Regions from separate parts of the Ruegeria sp. YTSA135 genome, predicted to be linked through region 3. Evidence: riboswitches for the same ligand, from Rfam matches in the RefSeq annotation. Region 3 holds a riboswitch; each other region holds the start of a gene.
What was found. Region 3 has a riboswitch for cobalamin ahead of AC2FIT_RS03215 (hypothetical protein). Riboswitches for the same ligand answer to the same signal wherever they lie in the genome.

Region 1: it holds a riboswitch for cobalamin, as region 3 does, so the genes downstream of both, AC2FIT_RS17010 (aromatic ring-hydroxylating oxygenase subunit alpha) here and AC2FIT_RS03215 (hypothetical protein) in region 3, are expected to answer to the same signal.
Region 2: it holds a riboswitch for cobalamin, as region 3 does, so the genes downstream of both, AC2FIT_RS05090 (metal ABC transporter solute-binding protein, Zn/Mn family) here and AC2FIT_RS03215 (hypothetical protein) in region 3, are expected to answer to the same signal.

Annotation. Positions count from the first base shown of each region.
Region 1 is NZ_JBXWNC010000014.1:66,875-71,148, reverse strand. Features, by position in the region: gene AC2FIT_RS17025 (pyridoxamine 5'-phosphate oxidase family protein) at 1-318, opposite strand, end outside; gene AC2FIT_RS17020 (glutathione S-transferase family protein) at 386-1,009, opposite strand; gene AC2FIT_RS17015 (LysR family transcriptional regulator) at 1,135-2,022, shown strand; cobalamin riboswitch at 2,161-2,364, shown strand; gene AC2FIT_RS17010 (aromatic ring-hydroxylating oxygenase subunit alpha) at 2,447-3,700, shown strand; gene AC2FIT_RS17005 (FAD-binding oxidoreductase) at 3,706-4,274, shown strand, end outside.
Region 2 is NZ_JBXWNC010000003.1:57,679-61,952, forward strand. Features, by position in the region: gene AC2FIT_RS05075 (VOC family protein) at 1-176, opposite strand, end outside; gene AC2FIT_RS05080 (VOC family protein) at 224-649, opposite strand; gene AC2FIT_RS05085 (helix-turn-helix transcriptional regulator) at 755-1,465, shown strand; cobalamin riboswitch at 1,644-1,846, shown strand; gene AC2FIT_RS05090 (metal ABC transporter solute-binding protein, Zn/Mn family) at 2,027-2,290, shown strand; gene AC2FIT_RS05095 (cytochrome ubiquinol oxidase subunit I) at 2,471-3,856, shown strand; gene AC2FIT_RS05100 (cytochrome d ubiquinol oxidase subunit II) at 3,862-4,274, shown strand, end outside.
Region 3 is NZ_JBXWNC010000002.1:47,267-51,540, reverse strand. Features, by position in the region: gene AC2FIT_RS03225 (DNA polymerase III subunit gamma/tau) at 1-1,301, opposite strand, end outside; gene AC2FIT_RS03220 (protein-tyrosine phosphatase family protein) at 1,394-1,930, shown strand; gene AC2FIT_RS03215 (hypothetical protein) at 1,932-2,258, opposite strand; gene AC2FIT_RS03210 (hypothetical protein) at 2,230-2,463, opposite strand; cobalamin riboswitch at 2,421-2,640, opposite strand; gene AC2FIT_RS03205 (alpha/beta hydrolase family protein) at 2,930-3,502, shown strand; RNA gene ffs (signal recognition particle sRNA small type) at 3,534-3,632, opposite strand; gene AC2FIT_RS03195 (5'-nucleotidase C-terminal domain-containing protein) at 3,672-4,274, opposite strand, start outside.

The DNA.
Region 1 (4,274 bases), on a different contig from region 3:
GGCTCCGTCCTGTAATGCGGGGTTGAGCGGGTCGTCCGCCAAGGGTCGCGCATCAATGTCCAGACTTCGGTCATGTGGCGTCTGTATGAACCCCGGACGGCCCGAGATCATTGACGCCCACGGCCAGCCATCGGCGTCGACGCTGCCCAAGACCAGAAAGGGAAGCTTGCCAAAGAATTCTCGATGCTGGTCGGGCATGAACGGACGAATGAACTTGCGACCGAATTCCTCGATCCTATCCCGCCTACCAACACGAGATTGCATCTCACGCTCGCCAGCATGAAAGGGAGATTTCATTTCAGTGGCTTGATCGTTCATGGCAGACCTCGTGTGTTGTGGGATCGAAGGCCAGTCGCGGGTGCGACTGGCCAATTGCATAGCAGGATTAGGCTGCGTTCAAGCCAACTGCGGTGCTTGGCATGGGGACAAATCCATCCAGCGCCTCGACATTGGCCAGAAGGCGACGCACATTCGCATAAGGCTCAAGCGAGATGCCACCCTCGGGCGCGTGTGCTGTGTAGCTGTAGATTGCAATATCCGCGATGGTTGGCGCATCGCCGACCAGCCAGTCGCGGCCCTCCAAGTGGTCATCCAGCTTTTTCAGAACATTAGCCGCAGTGGCATGGGTAAACTCCATGTTCAAAGGTGCGTTGAACACGTTGATCAGACGCGCGGCGGCAGGGCCGAACGCAATCTCACCCGCTGCGAGGGTCAGGAATTTCTGCACCTCGGCTTCACCGACAGGATCAGAAGGCAGGTAGGAAGGCGCATACTTCCGGGCCAGATAGACCAAAATGGCGTTGCTGTCGCTTACAACCACGTCGCCGTCTTGCAATACGGGCACCTGACCCGCCGGGTTGAGCGTCAAGAACGGCTCGCGCTTGTGCTCACCACCCGCAAGATCCACGTCGATAACGTCGTGTTTAATCCCGGCAAGGTTGGCGAACAGACGGACCCGGTGCGAGTGACCGGATAGAGGGAAGCTGTGAATTTGGATCGTTTCGGACATCTGGAAACTCTTTCTCTGATTGAGGGTTTGGGCTGTTGATCAGCATCTGTGCCCCAGACATAGTTTGCTTTCACTTGGGCGATAATATATCAATTTGGTGAATTACTATGAACGTGGCGTAGACAATGGATACGATTCAGGGCATGCGAGCTTTTGCGGCAGTGGCAGCACATTCGTCATTTACAGAAGCCGCAAAACAGATCGGTATAAGCACTAAATTGACCAGCAAATATGTTGGCCAGTTGGAGGATCGTTTGAATGCGCAGCTTTTCAACCGAACCACCCGCAGTGTCACCTTGACCGACACCGGGCGATCCTATTACGAACGCTGTCTGCCCCTGCTGGAGCAGTTCGATGAATTAGAACGCCTTGTCCAGCAACGCCAGACAGAATTGGCGGGGCGCATACGGATTACTGCGCCGACAGGCTTTGGCTCGGCCGAATTGATCCATCTGTTAAAACCCTTCCAGACCGAGCATCCAAAGGTCTCGATCGAGCTGCACCTGTCAGATCATCATGTTTCGATGGTTGAGGAAGGCTTCGATCTGGCCATTCGGTTCGGCGTTTTGAAGGATTCGAACCTTGTCGCACGCAAGCTCACGGACATGCGGATTGTGTGCTGCGTGTCACCCGAATACCTGGCGCAGCACGGGACACCAAAAGAACCGGCAGCACTGGCAACCCATAATTGCCTGCTTCAGACCACCGGCAGCTTTTCTGACCACTGGGCGTTCAAAGCAAAAGGTCGAGAATACACGGTTCCGGTTACGGGCAATTTCCGCGCAAACTCACCGCGTGCGGTTGCACATATGGCTGCGGATGGGCTGGGGATCGGGCGGATTCCGCTTTATACGGGGCAGTCCTTTTTGGACACAGGAAAACTGCAACTTCTGTTCGAAGAGCAAGAGGCTTTATCGTTGGGCCTTTACGCGGCCTACCCGCAAAACCGCCACCTGACCGCACGTATTCGTGCGTTGATCGACCACCTTGCGGCGCAGTTTCGCGGGGTTTGAAAACGGCGTTTCGATTGCAGACCTTCGCATCGGTACACAATTCGAACCGCAGGCAGACATTTTCACCAAGCAGTACACCGGCGTGTCTGTTTCAGAGCGGAAAATGTCGCAAGTATTTCAGCGCTGGATTGGGCTTGAAATAACTTACGGCCACGAGGTGCCGACATTTGATTCTCAGGTGGCGGAGAATTGGGAAGCCGGTGCAAATCCGGCACTGCCCCCGCAACGGTAACGAAGGTCAGGCTCAGCAATCAACCACTGGGGGGAGGATCCCGGGAAGGTGCTGAGACCGGGCGCAAGCCCCTTCCAAGTCCGGAAACCAGCCTCGCTGATATGTCAAACTGCGGGTGGCGGTGGGGGCACGGGTTTCGGACGCGATCCTCACGCGCCTCCGGACTGGTCCCTCTTGTCATCTGCCCAAGCAATGCCGCGGGGCGCGGCAGGAGAGCCAGAAGTGAACAGAATTCAAAGCCTGTTGGCGCGTCGAAATCCGGCTTATGCCCTGGAACAGGCATTCTACACCGACCCGGAGATTTTTCAGACCGACCTTGAAACAATCCACTACCGCGATTGGCTATTTGCCATTCCGGCATGTGAATTGGCCAAAGCAGGCGACTATGTCACCTATAACATCGGTGCCTATCGCGTGATCATCGTGCGCGGTGCAGACAATCAAATCCGGGCGTTTCATAACACCTGCCGTCATCGCGGATCGGTGATCTGCAAAGCGTCCAAGGGCCATGCGCCCAAGCTGGTCTGCCCCTACCACCAGTGGACTTATGAACTTGACGGCTCTTTGCTGTGGGCGCGGGACATGGGTGCTGATTTCGACCCCAAGCAGCACGGGTTAAAGGCAGTGCACTGCCGCGAGCTGGCCGGTCTGGTCTATATTTGTCTGGCAGAGGACGCGCCGGACTTTGATACGTTCGCCAATATCGCAGGGGCCTATCTAGAGCCACATGACCTGGGCAATGCCAAGGTCGCTTTCGAAAGCTCTATAATCGAGAACGGGAACTGGAAGCTGGTTTGGGAGAACAATCGTGAGTGTTACCACTGCGGAGGGAACCATCCCGCGCTGTGCCGCACTTTCCCCGATGATCCGACCGTAACCGGCATCGAAGGGGGCGCTCTGCCAGCACATTTGCGAACCCATTTCGACCGCTGCGAAGCCGCAGGGCTGCCGTCACAATTTTACCTGCACGAGGATGGGCAGTACCGTCTGGCCCGAATGCCCCTGAAGGAAGGGGCCCAGAGTTACACGATGGATGGCAAATCCGCCGTGCGCCGCTGGTTGGGCCAATCACCCTTTGCTGATGCGGGATCGTTGTTGAAATTCCATTATCCGACCACGTGGAACCATTTTCTGGCGGACCATTCCATCGTTTTCCGCGTGACACCAATCAGCCCCACGGAAACCGAAGTCACGACGAAATGGCTTGTCCATAAGGATGCCGTCGAAGGCGTGGACTATGACCTGAAACGCCTGACCGAAGTTTGGGAAGCGACCAATGATGAAGACCGCCAGGTGGTTGAGGATAACCAGCAGGGCATCAACAGCCCGGCCTATGTACCCGGACCCTATTCTGCGATACAGGAATCCGGCGTTTTACAGTTTGTCGATTGGTATTGCGCAACTCTGACGCGCCGATTGATCCCTGACGCTTTAGCTGCGGAGTGACGGTTATGGACGTTGTGACCTCGGCAACAGCCGTCTGGCAGGACAGTGAAAGTTTGGAATGCGTCTCGGTCGTGCCCGAAATGCCAAATACTGCCAGCTTTACATTTCGGGCCCCTTCTGGCGCCCTGTTCAGCTACGAGCCCGGACAATTCCTGACGCTGGAAATTCCGGCACCGGGTCAACCGGGCGGCGTTGTGCATCGCACCTATACAATCTCATCGTCGCCTTCACGGCCCAGATCGATCACGATTACGGCCAAGGCGCAGTCCAATAGCATCGGCACGCGCTGGATGCTTGACAACCTGCAACCAGGCATGCGGATCAAAGCCATTGGCCCGGCAGGTTTGTTCACGAATGCCAAGAGTTCCTCTGGCAAATACCTGTTCATCTCGGCCGGTTCAGGCATCACACCCTTGATGTCGATGACAACCTGTATGTGGGATGAAGGGCGCACGCTGGACGTTGTGTTCATCAATTGTGCCAAACGGCCGTCTGAAATCATCTTTCGCCAGCGGTTAGAGCAAATGGCCAGCCGGACGCATGGGCTGAACTTGAAATTTGTAGTCGAGGAACC
Region 2 (4,274 bases), on a different contig from region 3:
GCGGGCTGCTTGTCAAAAGGGATGGCTACTGCAAAGGCAAAACCCTCGCCCAACCAATACGTCATCCTTTCACTGGGTGACACGCGGTTCATCGCGGTACGATCAAAAAGCCGGTCGTAAAACGGAGTTGCGGCGTCAATGTCATTCGTCCCGATAACGCAGTAGCTCATTTGCATTGGAGATTTCCTTTTTGAGGCATGTCCGATTGCGTTTTCCGCTGTCGTCACTTGTCGGTCAGCTTGAAGAACTCGATCAATTGGCCGTTAGGATCAGTGATCTTGAGAAGGTGGATTCCGGGCTCCTTGAGTATCTCAGGTGCTGCGGCACCGGTTGCCGCGACGCGGGATCGAAGCACTTCAAGATCGGCAGCTTGCAGATAGGGGACCGCGCCTGACCCAGGCTCGGCCCCGGGTGCGTACCGATCCCGAGAGACGATGGCAAACCAACCGCCTTCGATGTCGAAAGCAACAAAATCGGGCAGTTCGATTGTCGGCGCGCGGCTCAACAGGTTGCGGTAGAAGGACTTAGACTGCTGCACGTCGTCACTTGGCACATAGGCACCCATGGCGGCTATTGCCGTGTCGTCTGCAACATCTGTGGTTTGAGCGGCACCTGCGATTGGAATGAAAAGGGTAAGGGCTAATCTCATGATGGGAATCCTTAATTGACAACGGTCGTGTCTCTACAACCCCTATGCTGACAGCGTGTTGTCAGCATAGCGTCAGTATAAGTGGTGTTGTCGAAAGGGCCCCTTGTGCGACGCGGTGACAGGCTGTTCGAAATCATCGAAATCCTGAGACGGGCGAAGGCGCCCATCTCGGCCCAGACTATTGGGGCCGAATTGGGTGTCACAAAGCGTACGGTCTACCGGGATATGGCCGCTCTGATCGCGCAGGGTGTGCCAATCACCGGTGAAGCCGGTATCGGTTACATCCTTGAGCCGGGTTTCCACATGCCGCCTCTGATGCTGACACCGGATGAGATCGAGGCGGTCATGCTCGGGGTCATGTGGGTCAAAACACGGGGTGAGCCCGAACTAGCGGTGGCCGCTGAAAAGCTGATCACCAAGTTGGAAACCGTTGCACCAGCCAAATACCGAACCTCGTTTCTAGAGCCAGTGGTCAGCGTTGCGCCGATAGGCCAGCCGGAGGAGACGCTCGGGGCTGCATCCATCCGCCGGGCCATTCGGCACCGCAAGAAGATTTCTCTTGTTTATACAGATTTCACAAGTCGACATTCGCGCCGAGTGATCTGGCCGGTCCTTCTGGGTTATCGAGACAAAAGCCGTATCATTGCCGCGTGGTGTGAGTTGCGCCAAGGCTTTCGCTACTTCCGGACCGAGCGGATCGTCGAAGCCGAAGTTCTTGATACGCCAATCCCACGTCGTATGGACCTATTGCGGGCCGAATGGCGCAGGGCTGCGGACGCTGAACGCAAACGCTATGAGGACGGGATACGGGGCTAAGGTGCCCACAGCGGCAATCCGTGCCAATACGCCCAGCCCGTGCCTGGCTGCCTGACGCAAGCGGTTCTGGCCAAAATCACTCTACTCAGCCTTACGCTGCGTAAAAAAGGAGCCAACCGCCCTGTCTCAACTGCATAATCTGCTTCTCATGTTGAAAAACCCTGACCGACCGAATGATTTAAAGCGCATAAGGCGCGGTGGTTCCATGCGCGAGACGTGCTAATAAAAATGGAATTCGGTACAGCCATCTGGCCAAATCCAAAGTTGTTCCCGCAACTGTAGGCGGAAAGCCGTCCCGAGATCGTCCACTGGGCACAGACCTCGGAAGGATGAGGAAAGCGTTGACTTGCAAGTCAGTTGAGCCCCGACCCTGCGGACAGCGCGCGGTGTGGCTTAAGCGGATATCATCCTTGTTCACGGCCTGGGCTTTTCAACATGGTCAGACCGTTGATTTCAGAGTTGGGCGCCGAAGCGATAGCCTTTGTCGCGACTGATTGTGTCACGCCGGTCAAGGTCGGTGGTGAATTTGACCTGCATGCATAGAAATGTTTGTCAAACAGTGTGACCTCGCATGACGCGTTTGGGGACTTGACGGATGCCCACGGTATGAACTTCCCTGCACCCGTCGGCATCGATCCCAAGGCTGAGCCTTCGGCACAGGACGTTGCAGTCCTGATTAATCAACTGAAAGCTGAAGGTTCGGCGGCACTGTTCGCAGAAAATATCACCAACCCGGCCCTGGTTCAGCAAATCTCGGAGGAAACGGCGCTCAAGATCGGTGGCCGCCTGTTCTCGGACGCACTGTTGATCGGGTCAGTCAGCTGATCAACCCAACACGAGGTGGATTTTTCACCATCAATTCGAAAAATCGCATTCACAGAAGTGGTATGATTGGGCCGTAGTTCGCATGGGATACTGTGCCGCATGACGGGCTGTCGCAGGGTGTCTTTTACCCTCAATATCCAACGCGAACTGTCTATCAAACGAACCAAATACAGGTGTGAGATGGACACATCACTGCTGTCCCGAATTCAATTTGGGGCGAATATCTCCTTTCATATTCTTTTCCCGACGATCACGATCGCACTGGGCTGGGTGCTGCTGTTTTTCAAGCTGCGCTTCAACGCAACCGGGGATGAGAAGTGGATGCAAGCCTATCGTTTCTGGGTCAAGGTCTTTGCCTTGTCCTTCGCCATGGGTGTCGTTTCCGGAATTACGATGTCTTTCCAATTCGGCACCAATTGGCCTGGCTTTATGGAGGCTGTCGGAAATATCGCAGGGCCGTTGCTGGCTTACGAAATTCTAACGGCGTTTTTCCTTGAGGCCGTGTTCCTTGGCATCATGCTGTTTGGCTTTTCAAAGCTGCCGAACTGGCTGCACACGACTGCAACCTTTCTCGTGGCGTTTGGTACCACCATGTCCGCGTTCTGGATTCTGGTTCTGAACAGCTGGATGCACACGCCCGCAGGGTTTGAGATGCGCGACGGTGTGGCCTTTGCGACAGATTGGTGGGCGATCATTTTCAACCCCTCAATGCCGTACCGCTTGACCCATATGTTGTTGGCTAGTGGCCTGACAGTGGCCTTTCTGATCCTCGGCCTGTCAGCTTTTCGCTGGCTGGTCGGAGACCGTGGCCCGGACGTGCGGGCCACGTTCAAGACTGCGGCGCGGCTTGGTGCGCTGCTGATCCCGGTGCAAATCTATATGGGTGACCTGCACGGCCTGAACACGCTAGAGCATCAGCCTCAGAAAGTGGCCGCGATGGAGGGTAACTGGGAGACCAAATCCAACGTCCCGCTGGTGTTGTTCGCAATCCCGGACGAGGAATCGCGGGATAACCGCCTTGAGGTCAGCATCCCGAACCTTGCCTTGATCATCCTGACGCACAAGGCCGATGGTGTTGTGCCGGGCCTGAACGATTTCGTGGCCGAGGATGGCACCGCTCTGCACCCGCCGGTTGCGCCTGTTTTCTGGTCATTCCGCGTCATGGTGGGAACAGGCATTACCATGCTTTTGCTCAGTTGGTCCGCGCTCTGGTTCATGCGGCGGGGCCGTGGGCCGGGTGGGGTGCCAAAGCTGATGCAGGTGGCGCTGGTGCCGATGGCCTTTTTAGGGTGGGTTGCCACTCTGGCGGGTTGGTACACGACCGAAATTGGTCGCCAGCCGTGGCTTGTGCAGGGCGTGCTGACGACGGAACAGGCGGTGGCAGACGTTCCCGCCCCGATGGTGGGAACCACTTTGGCGGCATATCTGATGATCTATGCGCTGCTGCTGGCTGCTTATGTCGGAGTGTTGTTCTACCTAGCCCGTAAAGCGGCCAGAACCGGCCTGTCGCAGCAAAATCATCCTGCTTCGGCGCCCCAGGGCGTCAAAGCGGTACCGGCGGAGTAAACGCGATGGAACTCTTTGGTGATCCGACCTACTGGCTGCCGCTCGCCTTTGCGGCACTCATGGGGGTGTCGATTCTGGTCTATGTCATATTGGACGGTTTCGACCTTGGCGTAGGGGTCCTGTTCCCCTTCGCCGATGACGCGGAGAAAGACCGGATGGTCGCCTTGATCGGGCCGTTCTGGGACGCCAACGAGACATGGTTGGTTCTGGCCATCGGCATTCTGCTGGTGGCCTTTCCAACCGCTCATGGGGTGATCCTGACGTCACTTTACCTGCCAGTTGCCATCATGCTGATCGGTCTGATCCTAAGGGGCGTTGCGTTCGAGTTTCGGGTCAAAACGCCCTCGCATCACAAATACTACTGGAACCTGGCCTTTTTTGCGGGCTCTTCGATAACCGCCCTATCGCAGGGCTTCAT
Region 3 (4,274 bases):
AAAGCGGCGCTTGGTGCGCCGGCCCCTCCGCGCATGGGGCTTGTGTAGGACGATGCCACCGGCGTCCGAGCATGCGCGGCAGGTTGCGACGGCGCAGCCACTCCACCGCCGGGTCCGTTATTGGGCGGCGGAGGTGGCGCATCCTGCAAGCGCTTGATCAGTTCTTCGGGGCTGGGCAGGTCAGCCACATGGGTTAGACGGATCACGGCCATCTCAGCCGCCATCATGGCGTTTGGCGCAGCCGAGACCTCTTCGAGCGCCTTCAGCAGCATCTGCCACATCCGGGTCAGGACGCGCATTGGCAGTGCCTCGGCCATTTGTTGACCGCGCGCGCGTTCATCCGGTGAGACTGTCGGGTCTTCCGCCGCGTCCGGCGTGATCTTGACCACGGACACCCAGTGGGTGATTTCCGCAAGATCGCGCAGCACAGCCAGTGGGTCTGCGCCTTCGGCATATTGCGCCCCCAATTCGGTCAGCGCCCCTGCCGCATCACCACGCAGGATCATGTCCATCAGGTCCAGCACGCGTCCGCGATCGGCCAGGCCCAGCATAGCGCGCACCTGGTCAGCACTGGTTTCACCTGCCCCGTGTGAAATCGCCTGATCCAGCAACGAGGTCGCATCCCGAGCAGATCCTTCTGCAGCGCGCGTAATAAGGGCCAGGGCGTCATCCGCAATCTGAGCTTTTTCCGCCGCCGCGATCTTGCTGAGAAGGCCGATCATGTCTTCGGGCTCAATCCGGCGCAGATCAAATCGCTGGCAACGGGACAGAACCGTCACCGGCACCTTGCGAATTTCGGTCGTGGCGAAGATGAACTTCACATGTTCGGGCGGTTCCTCAAGCGTCTTGAGTAGCGCGTTGAATGCGCTGGTCGAAAGCATGTGAACTTCGTCGATGATATAGATCTTGTAGCGTGCGCTGGCGGCGCGATAGCGGACGCTGTCGATGATTTCGCGAATATCGTTCACGCCAGTTCGGCTGGCGGCGTCCATTTCCATCACGTCGACATGGCGGCCTTCCATGATGGCAACGCAATGCTCGCACTGACCACATGGTTCGGTTGTCGGCTTGCCTTGACCATCCGGACCGATGCAGTTCATGCCTTTCGCAATGATCCGCGCCGTGGTGGTTTTTCCGGTGCCGCGAATACCGGTCATGATAAAGGCTTGCGCGATCCGATCAGCCTCGAACGCGTTTTTCAGCGTGCGCACCATCGCGTCCTGACCCACAAGGTCAGCAAAAGTTTCCGGGCGGTATTTGCGGGCAAGAACCTGATAGGCGGGGCTGGGCGTGTCGTTCATATCTGCTCTGTCGGATTCGGTTCAGAACCGCAGCGTAGAGACCCCCGCGCCCCACGTCCACAGCCACCTAGGATGAAAATTCGTTTGCAAGAATGTTTGTTCACCTTAGAAGCACGCATGAAAGAGGGGACACGGTGGACAGGTTTGGCATTCACCCAGTTCACGTTGGAAACGGCATTGTTGCCTTGTCGCCGCTGCCCGGCTGCGGCGATGAATACGCACGGGATTTCGTTGCTATCCGCGATTGGCGGCCTGGTCTTGTGATCTCGGTAACTACGACGGATGAAATGCTGCAAGAAGGCGCGATCAGGTTGGGGGACGATCTGCGTGCAAATGGTGTCAGGTGGGTGCACTTGCCAATTGAGGATTTTGGCACTCCGACGCCGCCGGTTGATACTGCTTGGGCAGATATAGGCGCAACAGTGTCGCGTATCCTATCCTGTGGGGGGCGGGTGCTGGTGCATTGCCGCGGAGGCTGCGGCCGCTCTGGTATGATCGTTCTGCGCCTCATGGTCGAACACGGAGAGAGCCCGGACACCGCGTTAAAACGGTTGCGTGCTGTGCGCAAATGCGCCGTCGAAACCGATAGCCAGATGCAATGGGCGGCCCGGCCCGTGATAGGCCACTAGGTCAGAGCGCCATTTGCCGGTCCATCGTAACGACAGGGTCTGTCGCAAGGGTCGTGACTTCCAGCATCGCGCAGGGCGGAGTGGTCAGCATTCCGGCCGGACGCGTGGCCGTGTCCGGGCCAAACATCATGTCCGCAAATGTCTCCAGCACTTCGAGAGGCGCATCTTCGGTGGCCCCGCAGTAAATACGGATAAGGTTTTTTTGCGCTCTGAACCGTGCGACGCAGCCTTGCGGGCAATGGGAAAGCTCACTGTTGCCGGCAAATTCAAAATCAGGGGTCGTCGCCGGGACCGCGGTCTCAACCGCCCGCACGACCGAGCGCGCCATCTGCGCCAGTGCCGGACAGGTTTTGCCGGTTTTCTGACACACGGTGGCAGAGAATTGGTGTGTCTTTGTCTTCCAGATCATACCGCGCCCTCCGCGCATGGACCGGGGCATGGATCAGGTGTGTCATCGTACTGACGACCAGTCCGGGCACCCCGCCCGAGTTTCGATTTTGTTTCGATGGCAGGTCTCCTGACTTGCGGGTCATCGCGTTGCCGACCTTCCCAACCTTGCGGCCAGTGGCGTTTCGGCATTGCTCACCGCTTACAGTTGCGGGGGCAGTCTCGGCCTTGGTCCATTCCGATTTCACGGGCAGGACCGCACCGTGTTCCCTTTTCATCCCGCCCCGAGTGCCGGGGCAAGAACCATCTGCCCATCGCTAGCGGGTCAGTGTGGCTTGAGTCAAGCGACCTCTTGGTTTGGTGGGGGTACGTGGGGTCATGTTGAAACCCGATTGACTTGGCCCGGCAATCCATGCGGATACATCAGGTGAACTGATTGGTTCAGATAGAGGGTAGGATGCTGGATACCGAACAAGCCGTGCTGACCGAAGATATTCTGATTCCGTCAGGTACGACCCAATTGTCGGCTCGGCTATATTTCCCGATAGACACGCCCCGAACGGCCCGCTAAAGGCGGCGCGGGCCACGATGGCGGATTGGGCTTTGACAGATATGCCCGCAGCACGCGCCGAAATGCGAAAGCGGTTTCCCAATGCGCAGCAATGGAGCATTGGCCATTCCATCGGTGGAATGTTGGGGCCGATTCAATCCGATCTGGATCAGATTGATCGTATGATTTGTGTTTGTTCCGGGTTGGTCACAGTGTCGGATCACCCGTGGCCATACCGCGGCCTTGCCTTGCTGTTCTGGTACGGTCATGCCCCATTGGCCGTAAAAACACTGGGCTATTTGCCGGGCAAGGCGCTGGGTTTCGGGGCAGATTTGCCCGCGTCAGTGTACTGGCAGTGGCGCGGATGGAGTACCGCACCGCGCAACTATCTGCCTGAAATCGGGGTGACCTTGCCCGACGCTCGCGAAGCGCCGCCAGACACACCCGTGGACCTTTTTACATTCGACGATGACGATGTAGTGCCGCCAAAGGCGGTTTGGCGGCTGGCCGGTCTTTTCGGACCCAACGCGCGCCGGCATGTATTGTCGCCGGCTGAGCTTGGATTGCCCAAGGTAGGACATATCGGAGCCTTTGCCCGTCGTAACGCCGCAGTCTGGCCGCGATTGATTGCCTAGGCTAGGCGCATGCAGAAATTTGGTGAGGGTGAAGTGAGAGGTTGGACATCGACCCAAGCGGGGCTCGTTGTGGCTGCTTCCTTCCGGACCTGACCAGGTTGGCGAGGCGCTCGCCCGCGCCAACCTCTCACGCAGGGATATAGGCAAACTTCTTGCGAAACACAACCCGTCAGAGCGTCAATCGGATAAGCAAAAAGCCTTCATCATCTATTCCGATGACTTGAGGGTTAAAACTATCCAGTTCCGCGATATGAGCTTGCGCTTTTGGGCTTGTCCGAAGCAGGCTTGTCGCACCCTGCACGGGCACAAAGGTAAAGGGGTAGGGGGCTCCCTCAAGTGGGTCGCGCGGCAAAGATTCGGACAGATAATCCTGCAGAGCGCGTTGAACAAGCAATGGCGGCAGGGTTATGCGCTCTGCTGCTTCCATAAACCGGAAATGGCCGCCGCCATTGGCGCGATGATTGTTCGACGCAACCACAAACCGCTGTTCAGCGGTCAATGGTTGCCCCTTAAAACAAGTGTTTCGAATACGTCGGTGAGAGGGGGAAATCAGATGGCCTGCCAAGTCAAAACGTGCGGGCTGAGACAGGTCGATCTGATAGGTCAGACCCTGCAGAATGTCAAAATTGTACCCGGCCCGGTTTGTGTTGATCATATCGGCGTGCTGGCCGGGTTGAATGCGATTAAAAACACTCGCGGACATTTCCAACCAATCCGTGACCTGTCTTCCGTCAACCAATACGGCCCGCAATTCATTGGGAAAGATACATAG